Regions from separate parts of the Anaerocolumna sp. genome, predicted to be linked through region 2. Evidence: riboswitches for the same ligand, from Rfam matches in the RefSeq annotation. Region 2 holds a riboswitch; each other region holds the start of a gene.
What was found. A riboswitch is a leader RNA that binds a small molecule or an ion and turns the genes downstream of it on or off. The one in region 2 is predicted to bind cobalamin.
Positions count from the first base shown of each region.

Region 1: it holds a riboswitch for cobalamin, as region 2 does, so the genes downstream of both, RT261_RS18685 (cobyric acid synthase) here and RT261_RS14750 (ABC transporter substrate-binding protein) in region 2, are expected to answer to the same signal.
Region 3: it holds a riboswitch for cobalamin, as region 2 does, so the genes downstream of both, RT261_RS12780 (prenyltransferase/squalene oxidase repeat-containing protein) here and RT261_RS14750 (ABC transporter substrate-binding protein) in region 2, are expected to answer to the same signal.

Region 1 covers NZ_DAMAUC010000032.1:24,542-32,321, forward strand. Annotated here, with positions in the region: gene RT261_RS18675 (bifunctional adenosylcobinamide kinase/adenosylcobinamide-phosphate guanylyltransferase) at 1-3, opposite strand, end outside; gene cobT (nicotinate-nucleotide--dimethylbenzimidazole phosphoribosyltransferase) at 6-1,049, opposite strand; gene RT261_RS18685 (cobyric acid synthase) at 1,033-2,550, opposite strand; cobalamin riboswitch at 2,641-2,830, opposite strand; gene RT261_RS18690 (DUF512 domain-containing protein) at 3,074-4,489, shown strand; gene RT261_RS18695 (vWA domain-containing protein) at 4,678-6,621, opposite strand; gene RT261_RS18700 (hypothetical protein) at 6,634-7,780, opposite strand, start outside.
Region 2 covers NZ_DAMAUC010000019.1:20,496-28,275, forward strand. Annotated here, with positions in the region: gene RT261_RS14725 (aspartate ammonia-lyase) at 1-132, opposite strand, end outside; gene RT261_RS14730 (LysR family transcriptional regulator) at 290-1,222, shown strand; gene cobT (nicotinate-nucleotide--dimethylbenzimidazole phosphoribosyltransferase) at 1,270-2,319, opposite strand; gene RT261_RS14740 (ABC transporter ATP-binding protein) at 2,437-3,255, opposite strand; gene RT261_RS14745 (FecCD family ABC transporter permease) at 3,252-4,340, opposite strand; gene RT261_RS14750 (ABC transporter substrate-binding protein) at 4,439-5,446, opposite strand; cobalamin riboswitch at 5,483-5,723, opposite strand; gene RT261_RS14755 (hypothetical protein) at 6,144-7,427, opposite strand; gene RT261_RS14760 (alpha/beta hydrolase) at 7,645-7,780, opposite strand, start outside.
Region 3 covers NZ_DAMAUC010000014.1:84,112-91,891, reverse strand. Annotated here, with positions in the region: gene RT261_RS12810 (enoyl-CoA hydratase-related protein) at 1-43, shown strand, start outside; gene RT261_RS12805 (3-hydroxyacyl-CoA dehydrogenase family protein) at 170-1,009, shown strand; gene RT261_RS12800 (acyl-CoA dehydrogenase) at 1,110-2,246, shown strand; gene RT261_RS12795 (electron transfer flavoprotein subunit beta/FixA family protein) at 2,274-3,056, shown strand; gene RT261_RS12790 (electron transfer flavoprotein subunit alpha/FixB family protein) at 3,116-4,126, shown strand; gene RT261_RS12785 (butyryl-CoA:acetate CoA-transferase) at 4,181-5,521, shown strand; cobalamin riboswitch at 5,755-5,952, shown strand; gene RT261_RS12780 (prenyltransferase/squalene oxidase repeat-containing protein) at 6,310-7,780, shown strand, end outside.

The DNA.
Region 1 (7,780 bases), on a different contig from region 2:
CATAGTTATTTACCTATCCTATTGATATCTTCAAAAGTAACACGGTTATCATATAAGGAAAGTGCCACATCCAGCAATGAAAACATCATCACCGCTCCGGTGCCTTCTCCTAATGCCATCTCAGCATCAATTACCGGATGTAATTCAAGTTCCTTCATAATTTTTACTGCAGCAGGTTCTTTACTCATATGGGAGGGGATAATATAGTCCTTAACTCCCGGAAGGAGTCGTTCCGCTGTTAGTGCTGCGACTCCACTGATCACGCCGTCCATAACCACCGGGATATGGTGAATTGCTCCGCCAATAAAAACACCTGTCAGCCCGGCAATATCATATCCTCCAACGGTTGCCAGAATACGAAGAGCTTCACTCTTTTGAAAGTTATATTGATCCAGTACCTCTTTAATAACTTCCACTTTGTGATCCAAGCCTTCTTTCGTAAGTCCTGCTCCATTTCCTGTAACGTCCTCTACCCTGCATTGCAGCAGCGCCGCTGTCATTGCACTGCTTGTTGTGGTGTTGCCAATCCCCATTTCTCCCGTTGCAAGAAGGTTATAACCTTCTTTTTTACATTCTGCAGCCATTGCAATTCCAGTTTCTATTGCCTTCAGGGCATCTTCCTGGGACATAGCCGGTTCTTTTTTAAAATTCCTGGTTCCATGTGCAATATTACGCTGTATCATACCCGGTATTTCATCTTCCCGATTGATTCCAATGTCTACCGGCAGTATATCCGCTCCGGCTACCTTTGCCATTTTGCAGACAGAAGTATCCCCCATGACCATACTGGAGGCTATAATTGTCGTCATCTCCTGTCCATATTGTGTCACTCCCTCTTCCACAATTCCATTGTCTGCGCACATTACTATTACTGCTTTTTTTGAAATATCAATATGAGTGGAGCCTGTTATGGCCCCAATTTGTGAAAAAATCCTTTCAAACTGGCCAAGTCCCTTTATGGGTTTTGCAATTCCATCCCAGATTTCTTTTACCTTTTCCCTTATTTCCTCATCCGGTTTGTCAATATATAAGTTAGATAATTCTTTCATAATCTCCTCCATTTAAAACACTGTATATTCCATCCACATCCAAATGTTTTCTTAAAGTATCCGCAAGTTTGTCATATTGGGTTTCTTTAAAGCTTTTATAATCCATCATCAGACCACTTTCCAGAGTAAGTCCTTTTCTTTTTGCAAGTCCATTCACTATAACGGAGGCGATGGTTCCTTCATCAAAGATGCCGTGCACATACGTACCATAGATATTTTCTGCGGCAATTCCATCTTCCTTGCCTTGACCATCCAATGTATTTGTCAGACTACATAAGGGCAGGCAGTCTTGTTCCCTCCTGCTGCTCCCCATATGAATCTCATAACCCTGTAATCTCATGCCGGATAATCCGGATAGTACTCCGGATACCTTTCCAAAGCTTCCTTCTACCTGAGTTCGAACCTTTTCTTTCTCCAATACCGTTTCCATTGAAAATAACTCCATTCCACGGATTGATCCTCCCTCCTCTATAGAATGGGGATCTGATATTGTACTTCCTAGCATCTGATAACCGCCACAGATCCCAAATATAACGCAGCTGCCTTTTTGCTTTTTCACTGCTGCTTCCAGTCCATTCTGCCGCATCCATTTTAAATCTCCCATAGTATTCTTACTGCCAGGCAGAATAATCATATCTGGATGATGCAGCTGAGTGATAGAATCCACATACCTTACAGATACTCCTTCAATCTGCTCAAAAACAGAGAAGTCACTAAAGTTTGAGATTCTGGGAAATCTTATAATGGCAATATCTATCTGTGCTTCCTCTTTTTTATCAAATCGGTTGGTAAGGCTATCCTCATCTTCTACAGATATATTCATATACGGAATTACTCCAATTACCGGAATTCCACCTTTATCCTCAAGCATTGTAATTCCGGGATCCAAAATGGATTGATCCCCTCTGAATTTATTAATAATAAGTCCCTTTACCCGAGCCTTTTCACAATCTTCCAAAAGCATCAGGGTACCAAGAAGCTGGGCAAAGACACCCCCTCTGTCAATATCCCCTACTAAAAGCACCGGCGCATTAAGCATTGCTGCCAGTCCCATATTTACAATATCATTTTCCTTTAAATTGATTTCCGCCGGACTTCCCGCGCCTTCAATAACAATAATATCTGCCCGCTTCTCCAGTTCTTCATAAGCTTTTTTAATATCCGGCACCAATTTCTTTTTAAAGGCAAAGTAATCCTTCGCATTCATATTCCCTATTACTTCACCATTAACGATTACCTGAGATCCGATATCATTAGTAGGTTTTAATAATATGGGATTCATTAATACCGAAGGCTTTATTCCCGCTGCCTCCGCCTGCATTACCTGAGCTCTTCCCATTTCCAAGCCTTCCTCTGTAATATAGGAATTTAAGGCCATATTCTGAGATTTAAAAGGAGCAACCCGGTAACCATCCTGCTTAAATATTCTGCATAAACCTGCTACAAGCAAGCTCTTACCTGCATTCGACATAGTTCCCTGAACCATAATTACTTTTGCCATAAAAAAACCTCCATTGCCACTAAGGCATGGAGGTATAAATATAGACATCAAAAAAACGTCTCATTCATTCCAGACCAGTTTCTCGTGGCTGTAGTAGCTTCATCTAAGGCAGGTCTCCTGGCTGAAAGATCATCATTAACGGCAGTCTTCCCGATTAATATCAGTGACATATTTGCCGCAACTCCCTTATCACAGTGACGAGTTCGTACAGGATTTGCACCTGTTTCCCTTTTCATTAGAACCAATATAGAATTCTAACACCTTAAATGTATTGTATTTTTAATAACTGTATTGTATCACAAAAATAATTCTTCTGCCAACTTTTTTGTCCTCATCTTTCGTCAATAGAATCCAGAATTGGCGCATGTTGTCATTTACAATCATATGGTGTATGTGTATAATAATCATGCAGTTAGAAATAAATGTTCATTATAAATGAAGATAGGCCTGTTACTTGGGAAAATCTTGTGTATAATTATTAATAATTCCAGTACTGGTATAGATTATAGAAAGAGGTCACAAAATGAAGAAGAAATCCAAAGGTCACCTGATAAAAACGGTGCTGCCTAATTCCATTGGTGAAGAAATGGGCATAGAGCCCGGTGACTATCTTGTTGCTATCAATGAGGAAGAAATTGATGATGTATTTGATTATCAATATCTTATTAAAGATGAATATATCGAAGTTCTTATCAGAAAAGTCTCTGGTGAAGAATGGGTTCTTGAAATAGATAAGGAATACGACGAGGATCTGGGCATTGACTTTGAGAACGGTCTTATGAGCGATTACCGTTCCTGTCATAATAAATGTATTTTCTGTTTTATTGATCAGATGCCAAAAGGGATGCGGGAAACTCTTTATTTCAAGGATGATGACTCAAGACTTTCTTTCCTTCAAGGCAACTATATCACCTTGACTAATATGTCTGAAAAAGATATCAACAGGATAATACGTTTTAATCTGGCTCCAATTAATATATCCGTTCAGACTACTAATCCTGAGCTTCGCTGCAAGATGCTTAACAACCGTTTTGCAGGAGATGCCCTTAAAAACTTGGACAAACTATATGAAGGTTGTATAGAAATGAATGGCCAGATTGTTTTATGTAAAAATGTTAATGATGGCCCGGAACTTAAAAGATCTATCAACGACCTATCCAAATACCTGCCATTTATGAGGAGTGTATCCGTAGTACCTGCCGGGATAACCAAATACCGTAAGGGTCTTTTTCCTCTCGAATTATTTACTAAAGAAGAAGCTGGTGCAGTAATTGACCTGATTGAAAGTTATCAGCAGGGGCTTTATGATAAATTCGGGCTGCATTTCATTCATGCCAGTGATGAGTTTTACATCATTGCTGAACGGGAATTCCCAGAGGAAGAATTTTATGATGGCTATATACAGTTAGAAAATGGTGTAGGTATGATGAGACTGTTTATAAATGAATTTCATGAGGCATTGAATAAAGTTATTGCATCTGAAGAATACAACAGTTTAAAACTGTCTCTCCACAGAAACATTACAATCGCAACCGGAAAGCTTGCATATAAGACCATGCTCTCCTTTTCAGAGGAAATAATGGAGGCCTTTCCAAATATAAAGATAAATGTAGTTTGTATAAAGAACCATTTCTTTGGTGAAACAATTACCGTGGCAGGACTAATTACAGGGCAGGACCTTATTAAGCAATTAAAGGAGCAAAAGGATAAAGGAACTGATTTAGGTACCAGCCTTCTTATTCCATCCAGCATGCTAAGAACCGGTGAGAATGTTTTCCTTGATGATATCACCGCAGAAGAAGTTGAAAAAGAACTTAAAATAAAGCTTGTCCCAATAGAATCCGGCGGACATGGATTTATCAATTCCGTATTAAATAATGATTATCAAATGAAAAGAAATAATGAGAATTTTGTATATATCAAGGCATATGAGGAATAATACTCTCATTATTCAGTTGTTTTTCACCCTTTACGTTAAAAAGAGATTGTGATTTTGGAATATTATGCAGGGTTTTTCAGCTTAATTACCCGATATAAAAATCCCAGATATGCAGTCAAGGCAAGGATTTAGGCCTTTATTACATATTTGGGATTTTGTCCAGGTTTACATAACCATCAATTTAGCAACTATCTATTAAAGATAGTCTTCATATTTTTGCCTACTGCTTTTAACAATTCTTTAGGCAGCTTCTCTACTTGCTCACCAATCATGACTCCATGTGGCTGTTTGTATCCTTCATTCCATACAAAATTAAAGACTTTTTCGTTTGTTTCATTATTTTTTCCTATTTGGAATCCATAGACTTCTACATGTTTCGATAATAATTCTTTCACCGCTTCTTTTGCAGTACCTGGAAAGCTTGATGCACCGTCTGTAATTTCAAAAACTATTTTTATTTGTTTTCCTTTTTTCAGTTCACTTTCCTGTATAGAACTTATGCTATTAGATATTTCCCTAAGACAGCTTGCATCATCTGTTGCTCCGTCAGTAGCATCCAGCTTTACAATAGAACGGATAATATCACTTTTTTCTTTTTCCTTGGCATTTTTATCGTTAAATCCTTTTACATTATAATACTTATTTCCAAAAAACCAGGTCTCACTTAAAACTTCTACTTTTTGATTCAATTGTTCTGCATTACTTTTCAAATACCCATTAAAATCATCTATTGACAATAAGGTCACCGCCAAAGCTTTTCTTGCAGCTTCAATCTTTGACGCATTCATGGAGCCTGAATTATCTATTACAAAAGATATCTCTATTCTTTCAGGAAGTACATCTGCCTGAGTCTCCAATAAATATCTATTAAAAATGGGAAGATTTTTGTAATTTCCCTTTTTTTCAGCTTCTACAAAATCCGGATAAGAATTAATAAGGCTGTCAATATCAAGTTTACCCTTTACTTGACCATCTTTTTTTACGCTTATTTCTTTTTTTGCGTCCCCTATTAACTTTCTCCAAAATCGACGCATTTGTTCTCTTTCCGGTTTCATTTTATTTGAATAAAATTGAAACAATTCCTGATCTGATTGGCTAATTCCGTAAGCCTCTAAATTTACCTTACCTTGCAGCGTATTTTCTATGTTCTCACTTATTTGGTCTTGCTGATCCAGCATCTCTTCTAAAATTTTCTCCACTTCTTCCCGGGTGGATTCCAGTGAATCTGGTATTTCCTCTTCCTCCGACGGCTCAAAGGAGTTTTTGTTGCCTTTGACCTGTTCTTCTTTTTGCCCCTTTGATTCATCAAGCACCATTTCATTAATTTCTTGTTTCCACAATTCCTCAAAAACCGGGAAAATAAAAGAACGAATGAATGGATCTCTTTCTATAATACCTTGATTATCATTTATCTGTCTCACGAATTGATTATGAATATAATCCCCAAAAGACTGATTGAATATCTTTTTATCAAAAGGATTCTTAACACCTGCTTCCATTTCAGGCTTTGTTTTATATAATTCAAGTACAATAAAACTGTTTGCAAAAGCCCTATGTTTCGGCATTTGTGAAATTGACTCCATGGTCTTACCTGTTTGTTTCATATAATAAACAATCTTTTTAAAATTTTCTTCATCTCTGTATATAGGACACAACTGTAAAACTCTTAAAAATGCTGTCTGTTTATCCAATAGATGCAGCAAATCAAGAATTTCTTTTCTTACATAATTAGAAATAACTTTTGGCTGGTATGCCGGGTCATTTTCCAACCCTTCTTCTTTTATTCTGGCTAAAATATAGCTTGTCATGTGATCAATTTCTTTCTGCCAGTCTTTTCTTCTATTCCGGTATTTTATGGCATGTTTTCTCCAGTCAGGATATAAAGCCAGCTCATAATAGATATGCCACATCATTTGATTTTCATCTAATTTTCTATCTAAAAAACTCTCCAGGGGTAAATATAAAACTCCTTTAGAAGGGTCTAATAAAAATCTTTGAAGTTTTGACTCCGGAATATACATCAACCCGGAATCTCCGGTAAATGTGACTAATGAGCGTTGTTCCTTTTGTAAAAATTCTTCACAGTGTTTTTTTGATTCCTTAATTAGCGCCTGTTCATCAATTTCAAACATACTCATCCCCTCCTAGTGGTATAGTGGCAGATTCCACAAGTCATTTGGTGTATTAATCCGGTCAATGTATAATAGATTTAATTTACCCTCTATATCCATGAGTAAATATTTTGATATATCTAATTTAAAGATATTTGTAAAAAAGACATTTTTGATGGTTGCCGCTTCATTTAGATACCAGTCTCCAAAATTCTCTTCAAGTAAGTATAGGATTCCATCTTCACTTAAAATCACAGCTGTGCCTTTTTCGGATTGAGCCTCAAACAAATTACCCTTCAATTCCTCCCAGCCTATTGCTATATCTGCAGAATTTCCATTTAAAGAAAGTATTTTAAGTTGACCCTTATTGCCTGTCACAATGAGAAAACTCATACTTTCATTTTCATCTTCTAAACATCTGATTTGCCTTATTTCATCATTCAGCAAATCCATTTTTTCTATAATAGTGAATTGCCTATTCTCATATTTGATAAGATATAATTGCCCTGTCCTTGTTCCAACTGCAAAATAATTCTCATTTATCTTTCCTAAAGTGGTCCAATCTGGAATCGTACATTCTACATCTTTATGAAAGATTAAACGATATACCTCATTTTCTTTTATTATTTCTAATAAGTTTAATACTTCATCTCCGCTTTCTGCCACAAATAGCCCATCTCCAATTGCATAACACCTGCCGAATTCATTGAAATCATGATCTGTTTGGATTCTTTTTACTTTAATTTCTCCGTTAACATCAGGCAGCTGGGCAAAATTATCGCTTGAAAGGACATAACCTCCCCCTCTGACTCCCAAAAGTAAAATTTCTTTGCTATTCAATTGATATAGGAAGGAAATTGTCTCTTTTATTTCTTTAATAGGCGGACTCCATTCTCCTGCCATTTGGTTATGGTCAGAAGGCTCCTCTACCGTATTTATATAGAAAAACTGAACTTTCCTATTTATACTGCTTGTAATAAAAAGATTTTTATTAATTCGTAACGCAGTTTTTAAAAAGCTATCGAAGCCAAAGGATCCAATTTGTTTTATGGGGCTTATCTTGGTTGAGGTCTTCCTGATATCATTTGCGTAAACCCGGTAATAAGGAACTAATCCTGTCAATAAATCCTCTTCTGTTTGTAAAAGCTTTTCTAATTCTTCTTCAAAGCCCTCCTCCAAA
Region 2 (7,780 bases):
GGTGATATGAAAATTCTCAGCTGCTCTTTGGGACTGTACTCCATAATAGGCACTTTGAGGAATATTCTTGGAACCGATTGAATCGGACTCACTGCGATAATTACTAAGAGTAATCTTTGTCTTAATTTCCATAATTCCCACTCCTTTATATAAAACGCATTTATTTTTAAATTCATGAATATAAAAAACTATCTCTTGTAAATATTATATGAAAAGACTATGATATAATCAAATACAAATACTTTTATATTCATTATAACTCTAAAGTTATAGGAGGAAATTGGAAATCATGTTTGAAGGAAAAGAATATGTTTATGAAGTATATAAAGAAAAAAGTTTTTCAAAAGCTGCGAAAAATCTATATATATCACAGCCTTCCTTAAGTGCTACAATCAAGCGAATTGAAAAGAAAATCGGCTTTCCTATATTTGATAGAAGTATTACTCCCATCAACCTGACAGAATATGGGCAGAAATATATCCATGCAATAGAAGCCATCATGTCTACAGAACATGACTTTGAAAGTTATATCTCAGAACTGAAAGAATTAAAGATTGGTACATTATCCATTGGCGGCAGCAATTTATTTACTTCCTATGTTCTTCCCCCTCTGCTTTCTGAGTTTACTAAAAAGTTTCCTTTGATTCAGATTAATATCGTAGAGGATAATACTTCTAATTTGGAGTCACATCTTCTATCCGGTAATTTAGATTTTATCGTAGATAACATTGCTTTAGATGAAACTCTTTTCCAACAGTATATTTACCAGGAGGAGCACCTTTTAATAGCGGTTCCAAAAGAATATCCAATAAACGATAAATTTCTGGACTATCAAATATCTTTAGAACAAATTCTTTCAAAGGATTATCTTGAGAAATCTGTTCCTATTGTTCCTTTGGATAAATTTATAAATTATCCATTTATCTTTCTAAAACCAAATAACGATACTATGAAAAGAGGTGTAAAACTATGCAAACTACATGGTTTCACACCCAGAGTATTATTTGAGCTGGATCAACAGTCAACTGCCTATAATATTGCCTGTTCAGGCATGGGAATATGTTTTGTAAGCGATACTTTGGTATCTAAATCCTCCTATAGTCATAATGTCGTCTATTACAAGCTTAATGTGGAGGAAAGTAAACGTAATATTAGTTTTTATAGCAAGAAAAATAAGTATATTACTTATGCTATGGGAGAGTTTTTAAAAATAATATCATAGTTGCATTACTTTATAAAATTATTGGTTTTACTTTACGTTTTTTATTACTATAAAGGCTGGTATGCCTCTATTTTTATCTGCTCAAAGGTACTCATCTGCCTGTACACTGCAAGACTCATATTTAATAATGGGAATAAGGTTATTGCACCAGTACCTTCTCCAAGGCACATATCACAGGTGATATACGGTTCCATACCCATAGCATTCAAAAGAATTTTACCCCCATTTTCCTTTGATGCATGGGAGGGCATAATAAAATCATATACTTTAGGCTCTATCCGGATGGCTATTAATGCGGCTGCCGCCGTAATAAAACCATCAATAACTATGGGTATTCTTGCAGCTGCACCACCAATACATACTCCCACCAGCCCTGCAATATCATAGCCTCCTAGCTTGGACAATACATCAATCGGGTCATCTTTATCCGGCTTGTTTTTTTTAATTGCTTTTTCGATTACCTCTACTTTTCTTTTTAACCCGGCATTGGATAATCCGGCACCTTTGCCAGTTACCATTTCCACCGGCAGTTCCAATAATACCGATGTGACAGCACTGGTTGTAGTGGTGTTTCCAATTCCCATTTCTCCGGTTGCAATAATATTATACCCCTTTTCCTTTAACTCAAATACTGTATCAATTCCTGTTTCTATGGCTTGCATTGCCTGTTGCCTGGTCATTGCCGGCCCATATAGTATATTATTGGTTCCGTATGCAATTTTTTTCGTGTTTGGTAACCTTGTATCTCGGTTTATACCAATGTCAATCGGGAAAACATCTGCTCCGACCTGTTTTGCCATTACGCATGCACAAGAATTCATATCCAGAAAATTTTCTGAAACAATAGCAGTAACCTGGCTGGTTGATTGGGTAACGCCTTCTTCAACTACTCCATTATCTGCACACATTATAACAAGGGCTTTGTTGTCCAGATTTACCTGTTCCCTGCCTGTAATGCCTGCTATTTGTATAATACCATCCTCCAGCTTTCCAAGACTATGCAATGGCTTTGCAATGTTGTCCCAACGTTTTTTACATTGCGCAATAACTGCTTTGTCAGGAGGTTCAATCATTTTTAACACTTTATTATAATACATTAATAAAACATCCTCCAATTTTATGGTTAAGGATATAAGCCTATCACTTTAACTTATCTGCTTTTTATTTGTCTGATTTATTTATTTGTCTGATTCATATTAATTTACTTATATTTTTCACGTATAGTTAAAATATGGAACATAGTACTTCTTTCCAGTCCGGGGATTTTCTAAAATATCAAAATCTACCTCATAAACATCATTTAAGTTCTCTTCTGTAAGAACATCTTCTGTCTTTCCATTACTGCAGATTTCTCCATCCTTCATCATAATGAGCCGATTACAATATGTTGCCGCAATATTAATATCATGAAGTACAGCGATAATTGTTTTCTCCTTCTTTTCATTGAGTTTCTTGAGAGAATCCATCAGCTCAATCTGATGCTTTATATCCAAACTTGAAGTTGGTTCGTCTAAAATCAGCCATTGTGTATCCTGAGCTATGGCTCTGGCAGTTACTACACGTTGGGATTCACCACCGCTTAATGTTGCAACACTTTTATCCTGCAGTTGATAACAATCGGTTAACAGCATAGCTTTTTGTACCATTTCTTTGTCAGCTTCACTTGCATCAGCAAACCTTTTTTGATGTGGTATTCTTCCCATCATTACAATATCATAAGTGGAAAAGGTACTATCCAATACTGTATTTTGTGGAACCAGTGCTATCTTTTTTGCCAAATCTTTTCTTTTATAATTCTTTAGATTGATTTCATCCAGTATGATATTGCCTTCCTCTGCTTCTATGAATCTAAGAATATTTTTCACTAAAGAAGTTTTACCGGAGCCATTTGGTCCAATAATACCGTAAATATTTCCTTTTTCAATCAAACAGTTTAAATTATTCAGAATCGGTTTTTCATTTTTAGGTGGTTGCCAGGAAAGCGACTCCACCACAATTCCCTGTCCTTTTTCTTCATTTAAATTGTTATTCAATGCAGCATCTCCTTTCTCTTATTGCGTTGCAATAAGTAGATAAAATATGGAGTGCCTAACATTGCAGTAATAACTCCAACAGGTATCTCAGAGGGTGCCACTGCATTCCGGGCAATGGTATCGCAAGTAATCATAAAGATTGCTCCCCCTATGCCGGACAAAGGCAATAATACTTTGTGTTTCGATCCACTTATTATGCGAATACAATGAGGAATCACAAGTCCTACAAATCCAATGATACCGCTAACCGATACACAGGCTGCAACTTGAAGGGATGCTGCCATAATAAGTATTTTCTTTATCCAGGCTGTATTAATGCCCAAACTTTCTGCTGTATCATTTCCAGTAGTCAGAACATCTAATTCCCTTGAAAATACAGTTATTACTCCACAACAAATCACAGTGAATACTGCTAAAAACAGCACCCTGTCCCAAGTTGCCCCTGAGAAACTTCCCAGAGTCCACAAATATACTTTTTCAATCTGATCATGATTAAATGTCATTAGAAGGGATATGGTGGAGGAAAGCATGGTGCTAACCACTGTACCTGTTAGTAATATATTTACTACAGGCAGTTTATTACCTACACAGGATAACCGGTATACAATAAAAGCAGTTAGGAGTGCTCCAATAAATGCAAAGGTTCCAATTACTCCAAGACCCAGGAAACCAAATCCAATACCGCTTAACATGGCAATAGTAGCTCCCACTGCTGCTCCTGAAGAAACTCCTAAAATATGTGGATCTGCCAGGGGATTGCGAAACAATCCTTGAAATGCAGCCCCCACTACAGATAAACCACAACCTACAAAACCAGCCAATAAAATTCTTGGCATTCTGATCTGCCATACAATTTTGGGGTAATTCGGATTTACCTTGGTTATCACTGATAAATTAATGAACTTTCCCAAATATGGTATCCGGGAAGCAATTATCTTTAAGCTGTCAGTTACCGATAAATCTGCGGAACCAAAAGAAGCGGAAATGGCAATACATAAAATTAAAATAAATATAAGAATAGTTAGATACCACAAATTATTTTTATTTCTACGTTTTTCTAACTTTTTTACCTCATTTGTTTTCATATGATTTTCTGCCTCTAATATCTTTTTATTAAATTTGGGTACAACAAAAGGGCTTGGAACAGGATAACTGCCGACCATCCGTTCAAAACCCAATTATATTACTTAAACGCTTCTGGATGCATAATTTCAGCTAAGGTTCTTAGACCTTCTGCATTACGGTATCCTTGGCGCTCAAGTATATTTTTATCTATTCCATATACTTGGTCATTCTTTACAGCCGTTAAATCTTTATAATTCTCTGCTGTTTCAAAGTCTGATTTCATATCTTCCGACATTATGATAATATCCGGATCGGCTTCCACCAAACTTTCTAATGTATAGGACCATCCTGACACATCTTGTGCAATATTATTACCGCCAGCCAGTGAAATCATCTGGCCTATGAAGGTATCTCCTCCCGCTGTAAAATCACCAAATTCTCCAAATCCTACAACAAAATATACACTTGGTTTATCCAAATCTTTTATCAATTCTTTCGTCTCATTAATTGATGTCTGCATATCTTTAACAGCTGTTGCAGCTGCTTCATTTACATTAAATATAGTGCCCATTGTTTCAATAATAGAATAAGCACCCTCTATATCATTTTCCGCATATAGAACAACAACCTTAACACCTAAATCCGTTAACTTTTTATTGGAATCTTCATTAAAGTGTGTTGAAGCAATTACTACATCCGGATCTAAACTGATTATCTTCTCAATATCAGGACTTTTTAAGGTACCTATTGACTCTATATCAAGGGCTTCTTTGGGATAGTCGCAATAATCTGTACGTCCAACCAGTCTACTTTCCAGTCCAAGTTGATAAATCGTCTCTGTGATGTTTGGAGCCACTGATACAACCTTCTTTGGTTCTGAATCAAAAGTTACTTCGGTACCTTCTGAATCAGTAATTGTAAGCGGATATTTCGTTTCCTCAGGTAACGATTCCGGCTCTTCCGGTGCCGGTGTTGATTCTGTGTTTTTTTCTTCTACTGATGTCTCTGCCGGATTAACATCTGAGTTCCCAGGAACATTGTCTGTCTTGCTATTACATGCTACAAGACCAAATACTAAAGTCATACAGCATAATATAGCCAAAATTTTACGCAAATATTTCATCATAATCTCCTTCTGCTCTCTCTTCCCCACCGAAAATGAGCGGTTAAATTATATATGGCAGGTTTCCTGACTTATGGTTAACTTACTTACTGCAGTCTTCTCAGATAAATGCATTCTTCTCAATCGAAGCAATACTTCCGGCAGATGATTGAGTGTTCAGACATTTCTCCAATGACTATTACATGCAGCTTTCAAACCAATTACAGTAGCGGGGGCTGTTGTGGACTTAAACCACATTCCCTTTTGACTTTTTCAAAGCACCATATACTAATAATACTTTAATATTATATATGTTATACCATTATAAAACAAGTTAGAAATAATTTATTTTTACATTATTATACTATTCAAGCGTAGCCGGTAAAAAGCGGATATAAATCAACATAAGAGTCTATGTAAATCACATTGATAACATAGTCTCTTCCAATGTGAATATAAGTACACATTTTCTAAAGCTGATAAAATAGAGCATATTATTAAGAAAACAGAACTACATCATGGTATAACACGTTTTTGTTGACCTTTCAAAATTCTGACGTAGAAATAGAATGAGAATGAACGGAGGGTGTATTAAAATGCGCTAAAAGGTCTGTGTAGTTTGACGGGCTCGGTTCTGGTGCGAATTAGAAATGCCAGAAACGGGGGATATGTACGATTCCACAAATTGAAAAGGCTAATTCGCATGGTTATATTAATATACTCATTCTATTCCTTGATATATTTCCTTATAAACATCATCTATATACTTTTGCTCGGACATAATTTCATCATTTAACTTTGATATTTCCTTCCTTTTGCCTTGAATGTCATCTTCAAGCGAAGAAATAAGTGTTGTGGAATCTTCAATGATAGACTTTTTTCTTACCACTTCGTTTCCCACATAACGAGCGGCTTGGAGTGCCTTTTCCTTGCCAAACAACTTTTTCTCATTTTTTACGATAGTTTCTTCCAAATCCGATATATCCCGTTTTATTTGCTGTATCTTTTGGTGTTCTTGCCATATCTGTTTCTCAATTTGGCTAATCGTTTTTTTAATTGCGTCAACCTGATTGTTTAGTGGTGCAATAATTGATTTTTTTTGGTTAATAGCTTGTTCTATTTCTGGGTGCTCTTGAAAATACTGCTTTTCAGCTTCTTTCTTCTTTCTCTCTTTTTCTTCTTTCCGTCTATTCCATTTCTCGCTTTCCGTGAGAAGCCCATCCCTAAAAGTTTTTAGACGTCCGCTTATAGCTTCATTAGTTAATTTGGCACCATAGATTTCATACCGCTCTTCCAAGCCATCTATATAGTTTTGATATTGATTGCAAATAGAACTGACTAAATTTTGAAAATCATCATTATCCTCAATTGCTCTCACGGGAACCGCTATCTTTAGCAATAGTGCGTTATTTGTTAGACCTTCCATAAGATAAACAAAAGATGAATCTGCATTCAATGTGTTTATACTTTTTGACCAAAAATTTGCAGCAGCAAATGATTGAAATATTCGTTTAATGCTTGCTACATCTTCTATTTCAGATGTAGCTACTTGTAGTAAGTCTAATGCTTGGGAAAGATAATATCCATAAACCTCTTTCTTTACCTCATCTTTCTTATCTGTTGGTGAAAATTCAATCGCATTTTTTCCGTTTGATAGAACCTCAGTAATACGAGGGTCGCCGATAATTCCAACCGATTCAATTGATTTCATTTTTATTGTCCATGCTTTATACAATTTCGGGTTAATCTCTAATGCTTCATTGGCATAGTTGAATGCTTCATTACCATTGCCACCAAGCAAAGCTGTATTTGCCATGTCAAGGTAATTATTAACATCGTCAGAATTATCCTCCTTAACAGTCCCGGTTACTTCAACAGTTCCCTCTGTCATCATCTTCTTGGCTTCTTCTACTGAATATTTTATACCGCATGACTGGCAGACAAAAACTCCATCCTGCTTGAGAATGTCTGTATTAGCGCACATTTCACAAACTAGCTGTTTCATTTCTTTTCCTCCCTTATTCTAGTATTATTAATTTTGCTCCTCCTAACTTGCTTATTTTTGATATTACACCTTCCGTTCAAAAATATGCATAGAAAAAGCCACCCTCTATAGATGGCTTAAATATAATTGTTATCCATTATATCATTTTTTAGATACTTTGGCACTATAAAAATTAAGACATCAAAGACTACTTTTTGCACGAAATTAAACTCTGCTTTTATCTATCTTCCCTTTTCATCTGTTCAATCCAATTTATCATTGTATCAAAACAAAGTTTTGGATTACCCACATTGCAATGCCCTTCAGCACATTCTTTTTCTGTGAAAAGGCGGTAAGTAAGTGAGCGTACATTA
Region 3 (7,780 bases), on a different contig from region 2:
TTTTTTGGAAAAAAGAAAGGCAACGGCTTTTATAAACAAATAATTTTAAAAGAAGCTATAGAGCCGGAGTTGATCCGGGTTAATATAATATTTTTTCAACCAATATTTGTACAATGAAAAATTGTTATCTTATTAAAAAGGCGCTAATACGCCGGAATAGAGGTTTATTATGAAAATAGGTGTTATCGGTGCAGGAACGATGGGTTCCGGTATTGCACAGGCATTTGCAGGCACAGAAGGCTATTCCGTTGTTTTATGTGATATCAATAATGAATTTGCTGAGAATGGAAAACAAAAAATTGCAAAATCATTACAGGGACGGGTTCTAAAAGGAAAAATGGAGCAAAGTGCAGCGGATGCAGTTTTAAATAAAATTACTACAGGTACAAAAGACTTGTGCACAGATTGTGATTTAATTATAGAAGTGGCATTAGAAGATATAAATGTGAAAAAACAAACCTTTAAAGAGTTACAGGAAATATGCAGGCCTGACACTATATTTGCAACCAATACCTCCTCCCTTTCAATCACTGAAATTGGAAAGGGACTGGACAGACCGGTTGTAGGCATGCACTTCTTCAATCCGGCTCCTGTTATGAAGCTTGTTGAAGTAATTGCCGGTTTAAATACTCCGGATGAACTGGCAGAGAAAATTAAGACCATCGCAGAAGACCTTGGTAAAACACCGGTTCAAATAAAAGAGGGTCCGGGATTTGTTGTAAACCGAATATTAATTCCAATGATTAATGAGGCAGTTGGAATTTATGCAGAAGGTCTGGCTTCTGCAGAAGATATTGATACGGCTATGAAACTGGGTGCTAATCATCCCATGGGACCTTTAGCTTTAGGAGATCTAATTGGACTGGATATTGTACTTTCCATTATGGAAGTTCTTCAAAGAGAAACAGGAGATCCCAAATACCGTCCAAATCCATTATTAAAGAAAATGGTCCGGGGAGGTAAGTTAGGGGTAAAAACCGGAGAAGGATTTTATAATTACGGCAAATAAGTACCGGGCAGATTAATAAGTTAGCTGTGTTTAAAAAGAAAATGAGTGAATACAGACTAACTTATTAACATGCATAAAAATATAGTTTGGAGGAATGGATATGGATTTTACCTTAAGTAAAGAGCATGAGATGGCTAGAAATCTATTCAGAGAATTTGCCCAGAAGGAAGTAAAACCTCTTGCCAGAGAAATAGATGAAACCGAAGCTTTTCCAAAAGAAACAGTGGAGAAAATGAAAAAATTCGGGTTTCTAGGAATTCCAATTTCCAAAGAAGACGGTGGACAGGGGTGCGATACATTAACTTATGTATTATGCGTTGAAGAATTAGCAAAAGTCTGTGGCACTACAAGTGTAATTGTTTCCGCTCATACCTCACTATGTTCTGATCCACTTAGAAAATTTGGTACGAAAGAACAGAAGGAAAAATTTTTAAAACCACTTGCTAGAGGTGAAAAATTAGGAGCATTTGGATTAACAGAACCCAATGCCGGAACCGATGCGGCAGGACAGCAGACAAAGGCAGTTTTAGCTGGAGATGAATATATTCTGAATGGTTCTAAAATATTTATTACCAACGGTAAAGAAGCGGATACCTATATTATCTTTGCAATGACAGATAAATCTAAGGGAACCAGGGGGATATCCGCCTTTATCGTTGAAAAGGGTACGCCTGGATTTGCTTTTGGTACAAAGGAGAAGAAAATGGGAATTCGTGGCTCAGCCACCTATGAATTAACTTTCACAGATTGTAGAATTCCAAAAGACAACTTGCTTGGAGAAGAGGGTAAAGGATTTGTTATTGCCATGCAGACGCTGGATGGAGGAAGAATTGGTATTGCTGCACAAGCCCTTGGACTTGCAGCTGGAGCTTTGGAAACTACCATAGCTTATGTTAAGGAAAGAAAACAATTCGGTAAACCAATTTCTAAATTTCAGAATACCCAGTTCCAAATTGCAGATATGGCCACCAAAGTAGAAGCAGCCAGAATGCTGGTTTATAAAGCGGCTATGGCCAAAGATACACAGAAGACATTTTCATTAGAAGCAGCCATGGCTAAATTATATGCATCAGAAGTAGCAAGTGAGGTTACAAGTAAGGCGGTTCAGCTTCATGGGGGATATGGATATACAAGAGAATATGATGTGGAACGAATGATGCGTGATGCTAAGATTACGGAAATTTACGAAGGTACCTCGGAAGTACAGCGCATGGTTATATCCGGAAACTTATTATAAATATATTCATAAAAGGGAGTGAGTCAAGTGAAGATCATAGTTTGTATTAAGCAAGTTCCGGACACCAATGAAGTAAGATTAGATCCGGCCACTGGTACTTTGATTCGAGAAGGAGTACCAAGTATCATGAATCCAGATGATAAAGCTGGATTAGAAGCAGCATTAGGAATAAAAGATGAACAGGGAGCAGAAGTTTCCGTTATATCCATGGGGCCTCCACAAGCAGATGCTGTATTAAGGGAAGCACTGGCTATGGGTGCTGATAATGCTTATTTAGTAACAGATAGAGCATTTGGAGGAGCTGATACCTGGGCAACTTCTTCCACGCTTGCAGCAGCGATTAAAAACTTAGAATATGACTTAATTATTACAGGACGCCAGGCAATTGATGGGGATACTGCACAAGTTGGGCCTCAGATTGCAGAGCACCTTGGCATTGCTAATGTTAGCTATGCAGAAGAAATCAAAGTAGAAGGTAACAATGTTATTGTAAAGCGCCAATACGAAGATACCTATCATATTGTAAAAGCTAAAATGCCCTGCCTAATCACAGCACTTTCAGAATTGAATAAGCCCCGTTATATGACACCGGGGGGAATCTTTGATGCATATCGGGAGAAAGAGGTCATCATATGGGGACGGGGAGATATAACCATTGATGACAGTAATCTTGGCTTAAAAGGTTCACCTACAAAGGTTGCACGGTCTTTCCCTAAGAATGTAAAGGGAAGCGGACAGAAAGTTACTTTGAATCCGGAGGAATCTGCGGAATATATTATTGAAAAGCTTAAAGAAAAATTTATATTGTAACTTTATCAGGAAAATGGGAATATTCCCTTTGCTTATATCAATAGAAAGTGGTGAGTAGAATGGACTTTGAAAATTATAAAGGGATATTTATCTTCGTACAACAAATCGATAATAAAATATCCGGAGTTTCTTTTGAACTCCTTGGAAGAGGAAAAGAACTTGCAGAAGACTTGGGTACAGAAGTCACAGCAGTATTATTAGGATTCGGAGTAGGCGATTTAGTAGATGAATTAGCAGGGTATGGTGCAGACAAGGTAATACTTATAGATGATCCTGCTTTAGAAATTTATACAACGGAGCCTTATGCCCATGCAATGTATAGCGTAATTGAAAAATATAAACCCGAAATTGTACTTTATGGTGCAACCGCAATTGGCCGTGATCTTGCACCTCGCGTATCTGCAAGGGTACATACGGGCTTAACTGCAGACTGTATGAAACTGGAAATAGATGCAGGCAATAAAAACTTAAGAATGACAAGACCAGCATTTGGCGGAAACATAATGGCTACCATCCTATGTCCTGATTTTCGTCCCCAGATGGCTACCGTTCGTCCAGGGGTAATGCAGAAAGCTACACCAAACTTTTATGCAGAAGTTGCTATTGAAAAATATAATCCGGGATTTATACCAAACCACCGATATGTGGAAATACTGGATGTAATCAAAAGGCAAAGTAACAAAATAGATATACAGGATGCTAAAATTCTGGTTTCAGGGGGACGGGGAATGGGAGGTCCTGAGAATTTTAAACTCTTAAATGATTTAGCTGAGGTTCTAGGGGGAGAAGTCAGCGCTTCCAGAGCATGTGTTGATGCTAACTGGGTAGAAAAAGATATACAGGTTGGTCAGACAGGAAAGACAGTAAGGCCCAATTTGTATATTGCATGTGGTATATCCGGAGCAATTCAGCATCTGGCAGGAATGGAGGAATCCGACCTAATCATTGCAATAAATAAAGATGAATCAGCACCTATATTTGATGTTGCTGATTTTGGAATAGTGGGGGATGCAATAAAAATTCTCCCAGTACTTACTGAAAAATTGAAACTTGAAATGTCCGGAAAATAAACAAAGTATCACAAACTTATGGAAAGAGCAGAACTATAAATTGGGAGGATCAAAATGAGATTTAATGAAGAATATGAACAGAAATTAGTTTCAGCTGGGGAAGCGGTAAAAGTAATTAAATCCGGTGACTGGGTCGATTATGGGTGGGCAACAGGTACTCCGGTGGCATTAGATAAGGCTTTGGCAGCCCGCAGTGAAGAACTGTCAGATGTAAAGTTAAGAGGCGGAGTATTATTATGGGCACCGGAAGTATTTAAGGTGGAAAATGTAGCCGAACATTTTACATGGAATTCCTGGCATACATCCGGGATCGAGCGGAAAGCAATCAGTCAGGGATTTGGATATTACAATCCTATGAGGTATTCCGAACTGCCAAGATATTATAGGGAATCTGCCCATCCTGATGATGTAGCCATGTTCCAGGCAGCCCCTATGGATAAGCACGGGTACTTTAACTTTGGACCAAATGCGTCACATATGATGGCAGTCTGTGAGACTTCAAAAAAGATAATTGTAGAAGTAAACGAGAACATGCCCAAGTGCCTTGGAGGATTCGAAAATGGTATTCATATTTCAAAAGTAGATATGATTGTAGAAGGGGACAATCCTCCAATTGCTGAAATGGCACCTTCTGTTCCTGATGCAATAGATGAAGAAGTAGCAAAGTTAATTTTGGAGGAAATTCCAAATGGAGCATGTCTTCAGTTAGGCATTGGCAGTATGCCTGATGCGGTTGGGACACTTATTGCTGCTTCCGACTTAAAAGATCTGGGAGTACATACGGAGATGTATGTTGATTCCTTTGTTGATATCTCGAAGGCCGGTAAAATCAATGGCTCTAAAAAAGCCATTGATACCTATCGCCAAACCTATTCATTTGGTACCGGAACTAAAAAATTATATGACTACATTGACAATAACCCAGAACTTATGAGTGCACCAGTGGACTATGTAAATGATATTAGAACAATTTCTGCTATTGATAACTTTATCTCAATTAATAATGCCGTAGATGTGGATTTATTTGGTCAGGTAAATTCAGAATCCTCTGGAATTAAACATATAAGCGGTGCAGGAGGACAACTGGATTTTGTATTAGGAGCCTATTTATCTAAAGGCGGCAAGAGTTTTATCTGTTGTTCCTCTACCTATAAAACAAAAACAGGAGAAGTAAAATCACGTATTCTGCCTATATTAAATACCGGTTCTATTGTGACCGATACCAGACCGGCCATACACTATTTTGTTACGGAGTATGGCAAGGTGAATCTAAAAGGATTGTCTACATGGCAAAAATGCGAAGCAATTATTTCTGTTGCACATCCTGACTTTAGGGAGCAATTAATTGCGGAAGCAGAGAAGATGAAAATATGGAAAAAAAGCAATAAGGTCTAGGTGAATTTAGGCTTTAGACAAAAAGCTTGGGACTCATTGGAAGATGGGCATTTCCAAGCTTTTATTTATGTTAAAAAATGAGTACTGTTTTCTTCCCATTTAATTACTGATAATGGATATATTATCAGAGAAATACTGCATGCTTACCAAAAAAGAAATTAAATTAGTATTTTACATTAATTTATGGTATATTTTACTATGAAGTTAAATAATTATGTAGAAACAGTTTACAATTAAATAAGTGTTCTATAGGTGAGAAGGTATGTTATAAGAACATCTGCCTCTTAAAATGGAATAAGTTTAGAAACTTAGCAGCTCACTCTACTGTAAAAAGCTACGAAATGTGAATAAGCCACTGGTTAAGTCTGGGAAGGCCACAAAGTAGGTTTGAAGCTTTAAGCCAGGAGACATGCCTATAGATTATACAATCCGACGGTGTGGAAGGAAAGTACTTTAATTCTTATAATTGATGTAGAAAATTATAAGGTTTTAAAAGAATGTCCAAATACTGCCTTCTTGGCAGTATTTTTTTTGCAATACAAATCGCTTTTTTATGGGGTTAATTTCAAAATAGTTATCCTATGCGATTTGATTTTGTATATCCCGCCCGGAAGGTACTCTATCTTACGGGCGTTTTTATTTTGAGAGGGGATTTTATGTCTAATCATGTAAAAACACTGAATAAACGTTCATTCTCTTGAGTGGAGACTAGTCAATTATAAAGTACGGAAAGTGTAAAATTGCTTATGATAAAAATTGTGTATTTAAATTAGAAAGGGAGGATAGCATTGATTAAAAAAGTAATAACCAGGTTAATTTGTTTCCTACTTATGATTAGTTTTCTTTTGTATCCTGTTAATGTTTACGCTCAAAAAAAAGAAAGCGTTCCGGTTACGAATGAGAGGTTAGAGGAAATCATTCAAGATATTATTACATGGGCCAAACAAGGAAATGATGCATTACTAAATTCAATTTTCTTAGAAAGTGCAGGTCAAACAAGCGGAGATTGGTTCCCTATCGGAATAGGAAGGTATGGGTATAAGGAAGAACCCTATGAACCTTATCTAAAGCAAATTACAGAAGTTGTCACAGAGCGATATAAGCAGCCAAATAAACTTCATGCTGTAAAAGCAACAGAATGGCATCGTATTTCTTTGGCAGTATTAGCTATGGGAGGAGATCCTACGAATATTGGATTAGATACGGAAGGAAATCGGATAAATTTAATTGCAGATGGAAGCTATAATTTTGCTGGCCGCAAGGGGATAGACGGACAAGGAATCAATGGTGCTATATGGGCGCTGATTTGTGTGGACAGCTTAGATTATCCTATACCGGATAATGCAAGATACCAACGGGATGACATCATTACTTTAATTACGAAACGTCAGCTTAAAGATGGTGGTTTTGCTTTAGCAGGAATAAAGTCAGATCCGGATATAACAGGCATGGCACTTCAAGCCCTGGCACCTTATGTTAACTCAAATAAAAAGTATCTTGCTTATCAAGAAGAAAAGACCATTTCTCAAATAGTGGAAGAATCATTAAATATATTATCACAATTACAGGAAAAGGATGGAGATTTTACAAGCTGGGGTACCGTAAATGTGGAAAGTACGGTACAAGTCCTAACAGCGCTTTGTTCCCTTGGAATTGATCCGTATAAAGATAGTCGTTTTATTAAGTATAATAATACATTAATTGATGGTATTCTGAAATATCGATGTGATGATGGTGGATTTGCCCATTCTTACCAAACAGATAAGGATAATCCATATGCCCAAGCAGGTATTTCAAATGGAATGGCGACGGAACAGACACTATATGGTCTGGTATCTTATTATCGTTTAAAAAATGGGATGAGAAGTTTGTATGACTTTCGCCCTGAGAAAAGATTAGAAGAAAAAGTAACAGAAGAGAAAAAAACAGAAGAGAAGAAAGCAGACGAGAAAAAAACAGAAGATAAGAAAGCAGAAGATAAGAAAACAAAAGCAGAAGAGAAAAAAAATAGCAATAATAAAAATGAAGATATTAAAAAGACAGAATCAAGTAAAAAGGCAGAACCAGGGAAAAAGACAGAATCAAGTAAACAAACAGAAGCAAGTAAAAATATAGAATCAGGTAAAAATAAAGCGCCAAGCCAAAAAGAGAATATCGATAGCCAAAGAAGTGATAAATCGGATGGTATCAAGACAACCACCCTAACACAGAATGAGAAAAAAGCAAGTAGTGCCCAGATCTATGAAGATATAATTCCTC